One region of the Vibrio sp. PSi01 genome, then DNA from elsewhere that is predicted to be linked to it. Evidence: predicted binding sites of a transcription regulator. Region 1 holds the regulator's gene; each other region holds the start of a gene.
What was found. The regulator PurR, encoded in region 1, represses purine synthesis genes. The targets are predictions, from matches to a motif close to TNANGNAAACGTTTNCNTNA.

Region 1 (4,410 bases):
TCTTCTACGACCAATACGTGATAGCTCATCTACACCACTTTTCTTATTTAATAGTTTCAATGACTATTCTATTCATGACTAGTAACAATTCTAGTGGTACTGAAGATAAAAGCCAGAAACATGGATTTTTTTTGATACAAGACAATCTTAAACCTTGCTATTTATCGTCCATCGCAATTCAATATAGGCATTACTACGAACGAGTCACTTTGCGCTTAGCAAATAACCTTGTTATTCAGCCTTGGTGTGCTTGTACCCAAATGACTTAACGGCGCTGGGTATATAAACATCACAAGACTAAATCAGGATCTATGAAATGAAAGATACGAAAGCATTCAACGAGCAAAGAGCAGAAATTTACTGGTGGTTATCAAGCTTATTCGCCAAAGAGCTCACTCAAGAAGAACTCGATCACTACCACTCTGTTGAAATTCGTTCTTTCCTTTCTGGTTTAGGTTCGAATGAAGCTCTAAAGCCTTCGATTGATAAGCTTGTAGACGCATTGAACCGTCTACAAACACGTGAAGATGCCCAACTGGAACTGTCTGCTGACTTCTGCGACCTTTTCTTGAAGACAGACAAACATGGTGCTTTACCTTACGCTTCAATGTACATCGGCGAAACAGGTCTATTAAACGATAAGCCAGCTAAAGACATGGAAGACATCATGGCTAAGCACAACTTAATCGTGAACCAAGACTTAAAAGAACCTGCAGATCACATTGCTATCGAACTCGACTTCCTTGGCAATCTAATCATCCGTTCAAATGAAACTGAGCTTGAAGAAGAATTAGAGAAATCGTTCGTCATTCAACAGCAGTTTATCGATCAGCAACTACTTACTTGGTTGCCAAAGTTTAATGTGAAATGTCATGACGTTGACCAGTTTGGTTTCTACGCTTCGGTCTCGTCTTTGCTACTCGCATTTTGCAATTTAGACACTCAATATTTAGCTGGTGAATAAGTTCGCCCAACGACTAGGTAAATAAATTCAGTAGAATGTGACAATTCACCCGGATTTCTGGGTGAATTATATTGCGAGTAATTTCTAGTCAGTCTAAAATTGTGACCGCAAACGATAAAATATGAAACATTCACGAAATGCTAAGCTTATTTAAGTTCAAAGCATTTCGGTGTTAAGACAAGCCGCTCAATAGCGGTTTTTTGTTTTTTAGCACTTTAGTACCCAAAGAGCCCTACAAATTTAAGCTCTTAGTTAAGTAGCTTAACGGCTACTTTATTCCGTACTTTGGGAAAGTAGCTTCTAATAGGATAAAACCATGGCCACTATAAAAGATGTCGCTCGCTTAGCAGGCGTATCAACAACAACCGTTTCTCACGTAATCAACAAAACACGTTTTGTCGCAGAAGCGACTCAAGAAAAAGTAAACAAAGCCGTAGACGAACTAAACTATGCACCGAGTGCTGTTGCTCGTAGTTTGAAATGTAATACAACACGCACTATCGGCATGCTAGTAACTCAGTCAACCAACCTATTCTTCTCTGAGGTTATCGATGGCGTAGAGAGCTACTGCTACCGTCAAGGCTACACTTTGATTTTGTGTAACACAGGCGGTATTTATGAGAAGCAACGTGATTACATTCGAATGCTTGCAGAGAAGCGTGTAGATGGCATCTTGGTTATGTGTTCAGACCTAACTGAAGAACTAAGAGAAATGTTAGACCGTCACGCTGACATTCCTAAAGTAGTGATGGACTGGGGTCCTGAGAGCTCTCAAGCCGACAAGATCATTGATAACTCTGAAGAAGGTGGCTACCTAGCGACCAAGTACCTTATTGAACGCGGTCACTCTAAGATTGCTTGTTTAAGTGGCCACTTAGATAAAGCAGCCTGTGTTGAACGTATCGCAGGATACAAACGTGCATTTGACGAAGCTAATATTGCCACTGACGAACGCTTGATCATTGAAGGTAACTTTGAATGTGATACTGCTGTTATAGCAGCAGATAAGATTGTTGAGATGAAAGATCGCCCAACGGCAGTGTTCTGTTTCAACGACACCATGGCACTAGGTTTGATGAGTCGATTACAAGAAAAAGGAATTCGCATTCCTGAAGATATATCAGTTATTGGTTACGATAACATCGAACTCGCTGAATATTTCTCCCCACCATTGACCACGGTTCACCAACCGAAGCGTCGTGTTGGTAAAAATGCATTCGAAATTTTGTTAGAACGCATCAAAGATAAAGATCATGAAAAACGCGTTTTCGAAATGCACCCTGAAATTGTTGAACGAAGTACAGTTAAAACGTTAAATTAATTGATAAATTCAGTTTATTCTAATCAAGCGCACCTTTAGGTGCGCTTTTTTTATCAACAACATTAATGAACCTGGTATCATAACAGCAAGATCATTAATTGAAGCAATATCACATTTTGAAATAACAAGTGTGAGCTTCATTCAACAAAAACTTTATTCTATTTAATCAGTCACGCACAGGGCAAACCACTCGAAAGAGTGAGACGCAAAGCTTCCGGCCTAAACCACTCGTTGGTATGGTAGCGGGGTTACCGATGGCAAAATGCAGTGGTTACTAATAATTTAGTAATTTACGGCTTATTGACAATTTAGTTGCAACATTTTGCTAATCTCTCGGACCTGCTTATTTGGTGGCGTAGTTCAAATACACCGAGATAAATAACATGGATAAACCGATACTAAAGGACTCAATGAAGTTATTTGAGTCCCTAGGAAAAATAAAATCACGTTCAATGTTTGGTGGCTTCGGTCTTTTTGCCGATGACACGATGTTTGCTCTGGTTGTAAATGACCAGTTGCATATACGAGCGGACAAATGCACAACAAAACAATTTGAACAACAAGGGTTTCAACCTTACGTTTACAAAAAACGTGGCTTCCCTGTTGTTACTAAATATTTCGCTTTGCCTGAAGGCCTGTGGCAGGATCAAGAAAAAATCTTGCAGCTTGCGACTACGTCTTTGGGTTTTGCTAAAGATGAAAAAGCTGAACAGTCTTCTGCTAAACCAACTCGATTAAAAGACCTTCCTAACCTTCGACTTGCTACCGAGCGCATGTTGAAAAAGGCTGGGATAGATTCCGTAGAACGTTTATATGAATCTGGCTCTGTAAACGCGTTTAACGCCATCAAGGAATCTCACGCGTCCTCTGTCAGTATCGAGTTACTTTGGGCGCTAGAAGGTGCGATTAATGGTACACATTGGTCTGTTATACCGCAGCAGCGTCGCGAAGAGCTTATCAGTCGCGTAAATTAACATTATCAGTTAAAACTACACATAACTAAGCCGCATTTATGCGGCTTTTTTTTATATCTGTTGAAAGTTAATCTAAGCTTTACCTGTCTATCTATACTATCGGTATGCATTGAAAATTTAGAGGAAGTATCAATGAGTAAGAAAATGATATTGGGTATTGTGTTGGTAATAACGATTGTCTTACTAGGCGTCAACTTTGGCCAATACCTCACACTTGAGAATGCCAAGGCTCAGCAAGCCGTTTTGAATGAATACATTGACAGTAATTTTATCGCCGCGGCTGCTATTTATTTCGCAGCTTACGTCATGATTACCGCTTTCTCGATTCCAGGAGCTGCTGTTGTGACCCTATTGGGTGCTGCGCTCTTTGGTTTTTGGAATAGTTTGTTATTGGTGTCATTCGCCAGTGCAATCGGTGCAACTATCGCCTTTTTGAGTAGCCGCTATTTGTTACGTGACTGGATTCAAACCAAATTCGGCGACAAATTGGCGACCATGAATAAAGGTGTCGAAAAAGACGGGGCATTTTACTTATTTTCTCTACGCCTGATCCCTGTATTCCCATTTTTCCTTATCAACCTGTTGATGGGTCTAACGCCGATGTCGGTAAGTCGTTACTACATTACGAGTCAAATTGGGATGTTGCCAGGTACAGCTGTTTTCTTAAATGCTGGTACTCAACTCGCAGAAATAGATTCACTTTCGGGTATCGTGTCTCCTTCAGTGCTGTTGTCATTTGCATTACTAGGTATATTCCCAATTATTGCTAAATGGTTGATGGGTAAGTTTCGCTCAACACCTGTAGCTGAATAATGGATATAGATTAGATAACACACATAGCCAAATAAGGTTCTATTTCAATGAAAATCTTTAGCGCATCGAACCCTACTGAAGCTCACATCATATGTGGATTGCTAGAAAGTGAGAATATTGCGTGTGAGGTCCGTGGTGAGGGTTTGTTTGGTTTGAAAGGAGAAATCCCTTTTACAGAAGATACTGACCCGTATGTTTGGCTGTATGAACCAGAACAAGCCAATAAGGCACGTGTTATTGTCAATGAATACCAAAAACAGCAAGATTCTATAATCTATGAAGAGTGGCGTTGCAGACAGTGTCATGAAGTCAATGAAGCCCAATTTGGCTCTTGTTGG
Region 2 (4,410 bases), on a different contig from region 1:
TTTAAGGCCTTTTAGCGTTAGCTTACGTGTAACGAAATTATCAGGGACTGCATCACGAGTGATGTCGAAAGTCATTGCACCGTCGATACCGCCAGCACAACCCATGTACACTTCGCCTTCTTGCTCTGAATCGGTATTAAGAAGGATATCGCCTTCTAACCAACCCGCTTCAAGACCGAAAGCACCAGTCATACCCGCTTCTTCATCTACGGTTAGTAGAACTTCGATAGGGCCGTGTTGGATTTCGTTTGAAGCAAGAACGGCCAAACAAGAAGCCATGCCCATACCATTGTCGGCACCAAGTGTTGTGCCTTTTGCAGTAACCCATTCACCATCAATGTACGGTTGGATTGGGTCTTTAGCGAAGTCATGAACTGTGTCTTCGTTCTTTTGTGGAACCATATCGATGTGAGCTTGTAGCACGACACCTTTCTTGTTTTCCATGCCCTGTGTCGCTGGCTTCTTGATGAATACGTTGCCCGTTGGATCGCGACGCACATCTAGGCCTTGCTCTGTTGCCCAAGCAATAATGTATTGAGCAAGCTCTTCTTCGTGCTTTGAAGGGTGTGGGATTGAACAAATCTTATCGAAAAACTGCCAAATAGGGGCAGGGGACAATTTACTGATCTCAGAATGGAATTCAGACACGGATGACTCCTTTTTTATTTGATAACCATATATTTAGGATTTGGATGGATGGAAAGTTAGAACAAAAATCTAAAATATGGGTCTGTTTTGATGGCAACAGCATACCACTTGCGCGTTTTGACGAGTAGCGCTTCTAAGCCCCAGACTCCTCAAATTTTGAAAGCTAGATTGTTCATTTGATCATAAGTAAGTGTCTTGATGCTTATAATTAATTCAGGCAAACGTTTATTTAGTTCTGTTGTGTAATTTAATTACGAGATTTAGTTTGTAAAATAACCATAAGCAGCTAAAAGTGTGATGTGGAGCAGGAAAAACTTGTAATCTTTTTTCTTTGAGGTATATTAATAACCAACTTCTTAAGTGAAGAGTAAATGCTCAAAGGATGAGTCCGTTTTATCGCCTCCAGGGAACCGAGAAATCAAATTCGTTTTTATTGATTTATTAAGGTGATAGTTATGAAAGGTTTACCATCTGCAATGTTCTGGCTTAACAGCTCTGTTTACACTAGCAACTTTGCATACCCAACAAGCTTTGGTTACTAATACCAGCTGCTTGTAACTTGAACAGTTTGTTCACCCCTATATATTGGAATTCTTTTACAACCCTTTGGTTGACTGATTCTACCGCCACTCATTTTTGAGTGGCGTTTTTTTTGCCTGCTACTTTATCGCCTATCTTGTTCCCAACCACTTTCATTCATTCATTATTTCTCTGTCATTCGTTGCGGTTATTTTTTAAACGCCAAACGATCAATTCACGCCTTATTACGAATCCTGTTGAAAAATACACAACTCTTGTGGGTTTCATTTGAGAATTTGATGGCTAGATTCTCAATGAAAATAATCGATGGTCGAAAAAGTAATCAAGTATAATTGTTGTTTTTTTTGTTTTGTTTTGTTTTAAATCTTTGTTTTTAATGATTATTTAATTATTCAGTTTATGTTTTTAATCGCTTTGTTTCATACGCCATTCGGATAAATATTAATTAGAGCCTTAATTCTATCTGGAATTTGTTATTTGATAACTTTATAATCCACAGCCAATCGATTACGCAACCGTTTACTTTTTACCCTTATAGGATTCGATAATGTTCGAAAAGCTATTCAAACTCAGTGAAAATGGCACCAATGTGCGCACTGAAATCATCGCAGGTCTAACAACCTTCCTAACAATGGCTTACATCATTTTTGTAAACCCAATGATTCTAGCTGACGCTGGGATGGACCATGGCGCTGTATTTGTAGCAACCTGTTTAGCGGCTGCTATTGGCTGTTTCATTATGGGCTTTGTTGCTAACTACCCAATTGCTCAAGCTCCAGGCATGGGGTTGAACGCATTCTTTACCTACGCTGTTGTAATGGGTATGGGTTATACGTGGCAAGTTGCTCTGGCAGCAGTTTTCGTATCAGGCGTAATCTTCATTTTCTTAAGTATCTTTAAGATTCGTGAATGGATTATTAACTCGATCCCTATGTCTCTGCGTGTTGGTATCTCTGCAGGTATAGGCCTTTTCTTAGCGTTCATTGCACTTAGCAATGCTGGCATCGTGGTTTCTAACCCAGCAACTAAGGTTTCACTGGGCGATATTACCGCGGTTGCTCCTATTCTAGGCGCACTGGGTTTTTTCCTTACTATTGCTCTCGTTCATCGTGGTGTTAAAGGCGCAGTAATGATTGCTATTTTAGCAATCACAGCGATTGGTATCGCAATTGGCGACGTTCAATATGGCGGTATCATGTCTACACCGCCAAGCCTAGCACCTACATTCATGCAGCTTGATTTCTCTGCTGTATTCGAAATCGGTATGATTTCAGTGGTATTTGCATTCTTGTTTGTCGATTTATTCGATACTGCCGGTACTTTGGTTGGTGTTGCAACAAAAGCAAACCTAATTAAAGAAGACGGCAAACTACCACGCTTGAATAAAGCACTACTCGCTGACTCTACAGCAACGTCTATCGGTGCATTATTAGGTACATCAAACACAACCTCTTACGTAGAAAGTGTTGCTGGTGTTGCTGAGGGTGGTCGTACCGGCCTAACAGCAGTTGTTGTTGGTATCTTATTCTTACTGGCTCTTTTCTTCTCGCCGCTTGCAGGCATGATCCCGGCTTACGCAACATCTGGTGCGCTGTTTTATGTAGCAATTCTAATGATGTCTGGTCTAGTTGGCATTGATTGGCGTGATCTTACGGAAGCTGCACCAGTCGTGGTAACATGTTTGCTAATGCCGCTGACGTACTCTATTGCTGAGGGTATCTCACTAGGTTTCATCGCTTACGCTGCAATTAAGCTGCTAAGTGGTAAAGGTCGTGACGTTTCACCTGCAGTGTGGGTAATGTCGGCTATCTTTATTCTTAAATATATTTTCGCTTAATCGTCTAGATTTCTGCTTAATCGTTGAAGAGGCTATGTTTCGCATAGCCTCTAATAACATGACAAAATTATTAGGTTTTATACTATGAGCAACAAATTCGTTATCACTTGGGACAACATGCAGACTTACTGCCGCCAACTAGCAGAAAAGCAAATGCCAGCAGAACAGTGGAAAGGCATCTGGGCAGTAAGCCGTGGTGGCTTAGTTCCTGGTGCAATCTTGGCCCGTGAGCTAGGTATTCGTCACGTAGATACGATTTGTATTTCTAGCTACGACCACGATCACCAACGTGATATGACGGTAGTTAAAGCACCTGAGGGTGACGGCGAAGGCTTCCTTATCGTTGAAGACCTTGTTGATAGTGGTGACACTGCACGTAAACTTCGCGAAATGTACCCGAAAGCGAAACTAATCGCAGTTTGTGCAAAACCATCTGGCGCACATTTACTAGATGAGTACATCGTTGATATCGCTCAAGACACTTGGATTGAGCAGCCTTGGGATACTAGCTTAAGCTTCGTTGAGCCAGTAAATCGCAAGTCAAAATAAGCGTAAACTTAGTTTTTTGAGAAATGACCCTTTATAGGGTCATTTTTTTTTATATTATTAGTGACAACCATTTCTTATTAAGTGTCCCTATGTCTGAATCAGAAGAAACGAGCTCGAACCTTTCGGAAACCTTGTTTGTAAAGCATAAGCAGGCTAAAGAAACCTCAATGCTGACGCGCTACATGCCAAGCTCAGAAGAGCTATTGGATGAGAAGCGTAAACAGCAAAATTCATCATGGTATCGAAATTTAAGGCGTCTTCAGTGGGTATGGCAAGGCGTTAACCCAATAGAGCAAGAAGCGGTGTTAGCTCGAATTGCGTCGTCAGATAATTCTCGCACGACGGACGAGTGGTTAGATACCGTCATGGGTTATCGCAGCGGTAACTGGGCATACGAGTGGACTAAGCTTGGTATGCAGCATCAAAATCGCTCTAATGAAAAGAACGGTGAAGAGATGGCTGAAGAGCTGTTTTCAGCATCGTTATGTTTTAGCATAGCGGGTTACCCACATCTCAAGAACGACAATTTGGCAGCTCAGGCTCAAGTGCTAGCGAACGCGGCTTATTCTGAAGCCATCAAGCATACCAAGCTGATCGTTAAGCAACTTGAAGTGCCGTATCAGAATAAGAAAATTAAGGCGAACTTGCATCTCACCAAAACAGATAAACCTCAGCCTGTTGTGATTGTGAGCGCTGGACTAGACAGTTTGCAAACCGATATGTGGCGCTTGTTTAGAGATTACCTAGCCCCTAAAAACATTGCTATGTTGACGGTCGATATGCCGTCGATAGGGCACAGTGCGCATTGGCCTTTAACTGAAGACTCGTCTTGCCTT
Region 3 (4,410 bases), on a different contig from region 1:
CGCTTGACCCGTTAGGATGTCGCTCATGTGAATATCCGTCGCTTCGAAGCCTGCACGGTCGAATGCTGCTGCCATTTCAACGTGAGAGTTAACCCCCTGCTCACGTAGAATCGCCATCTTAGGCTTAGCGCCCGTGTTAATGAATGGCGCTGCAATATCTTCGTTTACGTCAAAGCTTAGTTTCACGTTCAGACCTGGATCTGAGTTGTCTTTCTTCGCTTCGTGCTCTTGGTCTGCACAGATTGGGTTATCACGTAGACCTTGCATCTTGTGCGTGGTTTCAGCCCAGATAGTACGTAATTCAGTGCGGTTACGTTCAATCACTACAGACTCGCCAGACTTAATCACTAGCTCATCAGAGGCTTCAACAGAGCCGATTACGTGTGAACACGCTTCTAGGCCATTTGTTGCAAGAGTTGAAAGTACTGTGTCTAGGTCGTCGTTACGAACTTGGATTACCGCACCCAGTTCTTCGTTGAATAGTGCTGCTAGAGCATCTTCGCCTAGCGCTGCAATATCAGCATTAACACCACAGTGACCTGCGAACGCCATTTCAGCTAGCGTTACGAATAGACCGCCATCGCCTTTATCGTGGTAAGCGACAACTTGGTCGTTCGCTACAAGTGCTTGAACGCCTTCGTAGAAGCCTTTTAGCTGTGCCGCGTTGTCTACGTCTGCTGGCTTATCACCAAGCTGCTTGTAAACCTGAGCAAGTGCTGTTGCACCCATGCGGTTTTTGCCGTTACCTAAATCGATAAGAACTAGGCTTGTATTACCTTTGTCTGTACGTAATTGAGGAGTAATCGTTTTACGAACATCTTCAACACGTGCAAACGCAGTGATAACAAGAGATAGCGGAGACGTGACTTCTTTCTGCTCGCCGTTCTCTTCCCACTTAGTCTTCATCGACATTGAGTCTTTACCCACAGGGATAGTTAGACCCAGTGCCGGACATAGCTCTTCACCCACGGCTTTAACCGCTTCATAAAGGCCTGCATCTTCACCAGGGTGACCTGCTGGAGACATCCAGTTAGCCGACAGTTTAATGTGTTTGATATCGCCGATGTTGGTCGCTGCAATGTTAGTGATTGCTTCACCAACCGCTAGACGAGCTGACGCGCCGAAATCAAGTAGTGCAACTGGCGTACGCTCACCAAGAGACATCGCCTCACCGTGGTAAGAGTCGTAACTTGCTGCCGTTACCGCACAGTTAGCAACTGGAACCTGCCATGGGCCAACCATTTGGTCACGAGCTACAAGACCCGTTACCGAGCGGTCACCGATAGTGATTAGGAATGTTTTCTCTGCCACTGTTGGTAGGCGAAGAATACGGTCAACCGCTTCGTTTAGTTCGATACCAGAACGGTCAATCGCAGGATTGTTTGCTTTTAGCGTCTTCGCGTCACGGTGCATCTTAGGTGTTTTACCTAATAGGATGTCCATAGGCATGTCGATTGGCGTGTTGTCGAAGTGTGAATCTTCTAGTTTCAGATCACGCTCTTCTGTTGCCTTACCAACCACTGCATATGGTGCGCGTTCACGTTTACAAATCGCGTCGAACGTTGCCATGTCTTTATCAGCAACCGCCATAACGTAACGCTCTTGAGATTCGTTACACCAGATCTCAAGTGGGCTCATGCCCGGCTCATCGTTTGGTACGTCACGTAGATTAAAGATACCGCCACGCTCGCCGTCGTCGACTAGCTCAGGAAGAGCATTCGAGATACCGCCCGCGCCCACATCGTGGATGAATGCGATTGGGTTCGCATCACCAAGCTGCCAACAACGGTCGATAACTTCCTGACAACGACGTTCCATCTCTGGGTTTTCACGTTGTACAGAAGCGAAATCTAGGTCTTCAGAAGATGAACCCGAATCCATTGAAGATGCAGCACCGCCACCAAGGCCGATGTTCATTGCTGGACCACCAAGAACGATTAGGCTTGCACCTACTGGGATCTCTTTCTTCTGAACATGATCATCACGAATGTTGCCTAGACCACCAGCAAGCATGATTGGTTTATGGTACCCACGCACTTCTTCGCCGGCGTGAGAATTTACTTTCTCTTCGTATGTACGGAAGTAACCTAATAGGTTTGGACGACCAAATTCGTTGTTGAATGCTGCGCCACCAAGAGGACCTTCAAGCATGATATCCAAAGCAGTAACGATACGGCTCGGCTTACCAAAGTCAGTTTCCCAAGGTTGAACGAAGTTCGGGATCTTAAGGTTAGATACAGAGAAAGCAACAAGGCCAGCTTTTGGCTTACCACCAATACCGGTTGCGCCTTCATCACGGATTTCGCCGCCTGAACCTGTTGATGCGCCCGGCCATGGAGAGATTGCCGTTGGGTGGTTATGCGTTTCAACTTTCATCAAGATGTGTGTTTTTTCTTGGTGGTAGTTGTATTGGCGAGTTTCTGGATCTGGGAAGAAACGACCCACTTCAGAACCGGTCATTACTGCTGCGTTATCTTTATAAGCAGACAGAACGTGTTCTGGTGTCGTTTCAAAGGTGTTCTTAATCATCTTGAACAATGATTTTTCTTGCTTAACGCCATCGATAGTCCAATCAGCGTTAAAGATCTTGTGACGACAGTGCTCTGAGTTCGCTTGTGCAAACATCATTAGCTCGATGTCAGTCGGGTTACGACCTAGCTTTTCAGTAAAGCTTTCAAGAAGGTAATCAATCTCATCTTCTGCAAGTGCTAGACCTAGGATAACGTTTGCTTCTTCAAGCGCTTTACGCCCACCAGTTAATAGGTCAACTTCCGCATATGGAGCAGGCTCAGCAACTGTAAATAGTGCAGCCGCTGATTCGAAGTCAGTGAAAACCACTTCCATCATACGGTCGTGCAGGATTGCTTTCAGCTCAACAAGTTGAAGCTCAGAAAGTTCAGAAGAGGTTTCAATGTAGAAAGCAGTACCGCGCTCTAGACGTGACACTTTAGCCAGTCCGCAGTTATGTGCGATATCTGTTGATTTTGAAGACCAAGGCGAGATAGTGCCTGGGCGTGGCGTTGCAAGCAGCAATAAACCTTCAGGCTCATGCTCTTCAATCGTTGGACCGTAAGTCAGTAGCTTTTCTAGCTTCTCAACTTCAGACTCGTCTAGGTCTGCCGTTAGATCAGCAAAGTGGGCAAACTCAGCGTAAATACCTGTTACAGGTAAGCTTAATTCACGACAAAGCTCTAAAAGCTTGTTAACACGAAACTCAGATAGAGCTGGGGAGCCACGCAAAATTCTCATGTGCTTAGGTCTCTTATGCAGTTGATTAAGGTAGTATTGGAATAAATTCAGTGGGTTATAGGAACAACCTAACTGTTTTCTTCGAAGCTATTCCCGAAGGTTGCCAAACCTATGCCGATCCCACCTCTTCAATGCGAGCGCATTATAAAGCATTTCTTTTTGTGACGTAACACCAAAAGCAACCGTTTGCGTTATTTTTTTTATCTTTCTGCTCAAATGGAACTTTTGCTGCATTTATCAGCACTTTTACAACTGTTTAATTAAAGCAGCTTTGCCAGTCTTGCGGGGTTTGGTATAAAGGAGCTTCTACTTTTTGAGATTTCATTTTGATGCCTAAATTTACGCTCATCTTTTCGTCTAAATTCCTTCTGATCGCTATCGCTCTGTTTGGGTTAGCGGGATGCCAGATTGAATCTGAACCTAAAAGTGTTCTTGAGCAGATACGAGACCGTGGCGTTCTTCGTGTCGGCACCTTGAATAACCAACTCTCTTATTACATCGGTCCAGATGGCCCAGCAGGCTTGGATTACGAATTAGCTCGTGAGTTTGCGCAAGAGCTTGGTGTAAAGCTTGAGGTTAAACCCGCTTACCGTTTATCCGGCCTATTCCCAGCGTTACAGAAAGGCGAAATCGATCTTATCGCAACTGGGTTAACGCAAAATAGTAACCTGACACGCGCTTATCGCGCTGCGCCAGCTTATTATTATGTAAGCCAACAAGTCGTGTACAAAAAAGGCCAGTGGCGACCAAGAAACCTTGAGCAACTGATCAAGTTTGAAAATGAACGTCAGGCTGAGTTTGAAAAAGCACAAACTGAATCAGAAGAGGCGTCATCAAGCGAAACACTGACCCCCTCTTTAGTTGTAGTAAAAGACTCACACTTCGAGCCAACACTAAAACAGCTACAGAACACACATGATGACTTTACCTACGATGCGGTCGGTAATGCGGACGTCAACGACCTACTAAAAGAAGTCTCGACAGGAGAGCGACTGTTTACCGTTGCAGATTCAATTGAGCTTTCATTGGCGCAACGTTTGTATCCAGAGGTCGCTCTCGCTTTTGAGCTAACAGAAGACCAACCTATCTCTTGGTACTTACAGAAATCTGAAGACGAAAGCCTGTATGCTTTACTGATTGAATTCTTCGGCAACCTAAAAC
Region 4 (4,410 bases), on a different contig from region 1:
CTTGTCTTACACTACAAAGGAAACAGAAGGTAGCTTCAAACACAGCCTTTCAACTGTTCCGCTATGGGGTACAAAGGCTTACGTTGATCCCGCAACGTTAGTACCAACAGAATAGCGACAAGCGAATAGTCTTACGTAAATAGTCAAGCGAATCACCTGTACAGACATTGTACAGGTGATTCAAAATGTAATAAAAATGAAAGAAACAGAAATAAAATGTGATATCATGCGGCAAAATTTTTTCACTGTATTTTTCATATGAAGTTTCCTGGACAGCGTAAATCTAAGCACTACTTTCCAACTCACGCACGTGATCCGTTGGTCAACCAAATTCAACAAACACCCAAGCTACACCGCGCAACAATTGTCGGTGTTGGTCAAACGATTGTTGATATCGAAGCCCGTGTTGATAACGCGTTCTTAGAAAAATACGAGCTGAGTAAAGGTCACTCGCTAGTATTGGAAGAAAGTAAAGCAGATGCGCTATATGAAGAGTTAGTTGAGCGCGGTTTGATCACACATCAATACCCTGGCGATACTATTGGTAATACACTGCACAATTATTCCGTACTCGCAGACAGCAAATCTGTTCTGCTTGGCGTCATGTCTAAGAAAATTGAAGTTGGCTCATTTGGTTATCGTTACCTATGCCGCACTTCTTCTCGTATGAACTTAAACCACCTACAAACTGTTGATGGTCCTATTGGTCGTTGTTATACGCTCATTACCGAAGATGGCGAACGTACATTCGCGATCAACGAAGGACACATGAATCAACTGCTTCCTGAAAGCATTCCTGAGCAGGTTTTCGAAAAGGCCTCAGCGTTAGTCGTCTCTTCATACTTAATGCGCGGTAAGCCAGAAGATCCAATGCCAAAAGCCGTGCAAAAAGCAATTGAATACGCGAAAGCGCACAATGTGCCTGTTGTACTCACACTTGGTACTAAATACGTGATCGAAGGAAATGCTGAATGGTGGCAAGAATACCTAAAAGAAAACGTTACTATCGTTGCGATGAACGAAGATGAGGGTGAAGCTCTAACTGGCGAGAAAGATCCTCTACTTGCGGCTAATAAAGCACTTGAATGGGTAGACCTAGTGCTATGTACTGCTGGCCCAATCGGTCTTTACATGGCTGGCTACACAGACGAATTAGCGAAGCGTGAAACGACTCTGCCATTGTTACCAGGTAACATCCCAGAGTTCAATAAGTATGAATTCAGCCGTGCAATGCGTAAGCAAGACTGCCAAGACCCAGTGAAAGTATACTCTCACATCGGCCCTTACTTAGGTGGTCCACTAGAGATTAAAAACACCAACGGTGCTGGCGATGGCGCGCTTTCTGCTCTATTACACGATATGGCAGCGAACAGCTACCACCACGTGAACGTGCCGAACTCAGAAAAACATGAATACACGTGCCTAACGTACTCGTCATTGTCCCAAATTTGTAAGTACGCAAACCGTGTAAGCTACGAAGTGTTGACTCAGCACTCTCCTCGCCTTTCTCGTGCGCTACCAGAACGCGAAGATAGTTTAGAAGAAACATACTGGGATCGTTAATCAGGCTTTAGCTAATTAGATGATTAACTAATTAGCTTTATTAGCTGGTGAGACTTTCCAGAACTAAAAGGGCTGCTATATGCAGCCCTTTTTGTATCAAACGATAATGTAAGTACAACCGAAGGTAATCAAATCGAATATTTTGCTCGTTTAAGATTTGATCTCGCGCAATGACTCTTTAGATCTGTTATCTTCCAGCACATAATTCGTGTGGTTTGCCTTTACTTGGCAAATTTATACAGTACTATCGCCACGCAAACGTTTACGTACCACCTTTCGGTTCTGATATAAGGATCAAATATGCTATCTGATATTGATATTTGTCGCTCAACTCCCCTTAAAAACATCAGTGAGGTTGCCAAACACGCTGGCTTACAAAATAACGAACACCAGCCACTAGGGCAATATAAGTCAAAGGTGTCTCTAACGTCACTGGAGCGTCTCGCTAACCAACAAGATGGTAAGTTGGTTGTCGTAACAGCGATTACTCCGACGCCGCTCGGTGAAGGTAAAACCGTTACCACAATCGGACTAGCACAAGGGCTCGCTAAGATTAACCAATCGGCAATGGCCTGTATTCGTCAGCCTTCAATGGGCCCAGTATTCGGCGTTAAAGGCGGTGCTGCAGGCGGTGGATATTCTCAAGTAGCCCCAATGGAACAATTAAACCTGCATCTGACTGGCGATATTCATGCTGTAACAGCTGCTCACAACCTCGCATCTGCCGCGATTGACGCACGTTTGTATCACGAGCAACGTGAAGGTTTAGGAGCTTTTGAAGCGCGCTCTGGCTTAAAAGCCTTAGATATCGATCCCAACAGAATCGTGTGGCGTCGTGTGCTCGATCACAATGACCGCGCACTTCGTATGCTCACCGTTGGAAAAAATGAAGCCGGTAAAACGATTAATGGCTTTGAGCGTGAAGACGGATTTGATATCTCAGCAGCTTCAGAGTTAATGGCAATACTCGCATTGGCGAATAACCTTCAAGACTTGCGTAAACGTATCGGTCGAGTGGTACTTGCGTATAACCAGCACGGCTTACCGCTAACGGCAGATGACTTCAGCGTTGCAGGGGCGATGACCGTAACAATGAAAGATTCTATCGAGCCTACATTGATGCAAACCCTTGAAGGCGTTCCTACGTTAATTCACGCTGGGCCATTCGCAAACATTGCACATGGCAACTCATCCATCATTGCCGATAAAATAGCATTGAAGCTTAGTGACTTTGTTGTAACTGAAGGTGGGTTCGGCTCAGATATGGGCTTTGAAAAAGCGTGCAACATAAAAGTGAAGGCGTCGAACAAGAAACCTGACTGCGCAGTTGTCGTTGCAACATTACGCGGCTTAAAGGCGAACTCTGGATTATACGATTTAAGACCGGGGAATCCCTTACCAGATTCAATTTTTAGTGATGACCAAGACTCGCTGATAGCAGGCTTTGAAAACCTTAAATGGCATATCAACAATGTCAAACAGTACGGTGTATCTATTGTCATTGCAATCAACCGCTTCCCACAAGACTCAATTCAAGAGCTAAACGCTTTAAAACAGATGATCATCGATTTTGACCCAAGTGTTCGCGTTGAAATAAGCGAAGCATTTGGCAAAGGCGGTGAAGGTGCCACTCAACTAGCGCATGCCGTCGTAAAAGCTTGCCAAGATAACAATGAGTTCAAGCCGTTGTATCAATCTGAACAGAGTTTGGAAGAGAAACTGATGGCAGTTGCTGAAGTTGGCTACAGGGCATCAAGCATTACATTATCAGATCTTGCGAAACAACAGCTTGAGGAATTTAACAAACACGGCTTTAACGGCCTATCGGTTTGCTTGGCAAAAACGCCGTTGTCTATCTCGACAGAAGCACACATAAAAGGAGCGCCGGCTCATTTTGACGTTCCTATTAGAGAATTAAAACTGTGTGCTGGTGCGGGCTTTATTTATGCTTTGTGTGGCAATGTGATGACCATGCCTGGGTTACCTGATAAACCTGCATTTATGTCGTTGGATATTGATGACAAAGGGGACATCATCGGGTTAAGTTAATCAATACAATATCTTAGTTCAATTGAGAAGCTCACCAACGATTTGCCTACTCGCCATCTAACGAATTAGCCTGTTACGAGTAGGCATCATTTAGCGTTGTTTATTATTACTTAATCAATCAATTAGCAACCCCAATTGCAAAAAGTTGCACTAAAACCATAATAATATGCAAATCTTGTTTTAAGTTCTGGGTCAAGATCACATTAAAAACCCTATAAAATATATAGTATTGCGCTGATTCTTTAAGGACAGCGATGAATACAAGTATAAAAAAGCTAATCAGTCAATTTCTGTGCACCTTATTTGCGCTAGGATTAGTCCCTGCCCTCTATATTAACTCCGAGCTTGATAGGGTCGAGGCTCAGCACGCGTTAAATATTAAACAGTCTAGCCAAAATCAAATCGAATATAGCTTCAATGAGCTTGCTGTTATTGTCGATCAAATCTCAAACTCTGTTCCTGCCATTGCCGATTCACGGACACTGCTACGCGCAATTGAAGAGCCTTCAACTATCAATAGAGAAACATTAGAAGATCTTTGGGTAATGCTGGCTCGTGGCCAACAATATTACTCTCAACTTCGCTATCTCGATCTAGAGGGTAATGAAGTTTTTCGTATAAATTACAACAATAAAAAAGCAAAGATAGTTCCAAATAACAAGTTACAAGACAAATCAGCTCGTGGTTACTTTAAAACACTTCAGCAGTTAAAAATTGGAGAAGTTAGCTCTAATGGGATTGATCTGGAGATTGAAAATGGTGAGATCGTCCACCCACTGATCCCAGCACTGCGAATAA

Region 2: ACFI6G_RS09620 (NCS2 family permease) is a predicted target of PurR. The motif match lies at 1,696-1,715, and genes of this name have one in related genera.
Region 3: purL (phosphoribosylformylglycinamidine synthase) is a predicted target of PurR. The motif match lies at 3,424-3,443, and genes of this name have one in related genera.
Region 4: ACFI6G_RS07370 (formate--tetrahydrofolate ligase) is a predicted target of PurR. The motif match lies at 1,814-1,833, and genes of this name have one in related genera.

Annotation. Positions count from the first base shown of each region.
Region 1 covers NZ_JBHNYN010000003.1:362,236-366,645, forward strand. The annotation lists gene torR (two-component system response regulator TorR) at 1-29, opposite strand, end outside; gene torD (molecular chaperone TorD) at 317-964, shown strand; gene purR (HTH-type transcriptional repressor PurR) at 1,281-2,285, shown strand; cyclic di-GMP riboswitch class I at 2,456-2,541, shown strand; gene ACFI6G_RS06950 (TfoX/Sxy family DNA transformation protein) at 2,669-3,259, shown strand; gene ACFI6G_RS06955 (TVP38/TMEM64 family protein) at 3,392-4,072, shown strand; gene ACFI6G_RS06960 (putative signal transducing protein) at 4,120-4,410, shown strand, end outside.
Region 2 covers NZ_JBHNYN010000005.1:115,409-119,818, reverse strand. The annotation lists gene ACFI6G_RS09625 (aminoacyl-histidine dipeptidase) at 1-648, opposite strand, end outside; gene ACFI6G_RS09620 (NCS2 family permease) at 1,736-3,025, shown strand; gene gpt (xanthine phosphoribosyltransferase) at 3,110-3,574, shown strand; gene frsA (esterase FrsA) at 3,664-4,410, shown strand, end outside.
Region 3 covers NZ_JBHNYN010000008.1:108,305-112,714, reverse strand. The annotation lists gene purL (phosphoribosylformylglycinamidine synthase) at 1-3,249, opposite strand, end outside; gene mltF (membrane-bound lytic murein transglycosylase MltF) at 3,579-4,410, shown strand, end outside.
Region 4 covers NZ_JBHNYN010000004.1:35,312-39,721, reverse strand. The annotation lists gene ACFI6G_RS07380 (CreA family protein) at 1-115, shown strand, start outside; gene ACFI6G_RS07375 (inosine/guanosine kinase) at 259-1,563, shown strand; gene ACFI6G_RS07370 (formate--tetrahydrofolate ligase) at 1,864-3,612, shown strand; gene ACFI6G_RS07365 (sensor domain-containing diguanylate cyclase) at 3,867-4,410, shown strand, end outside.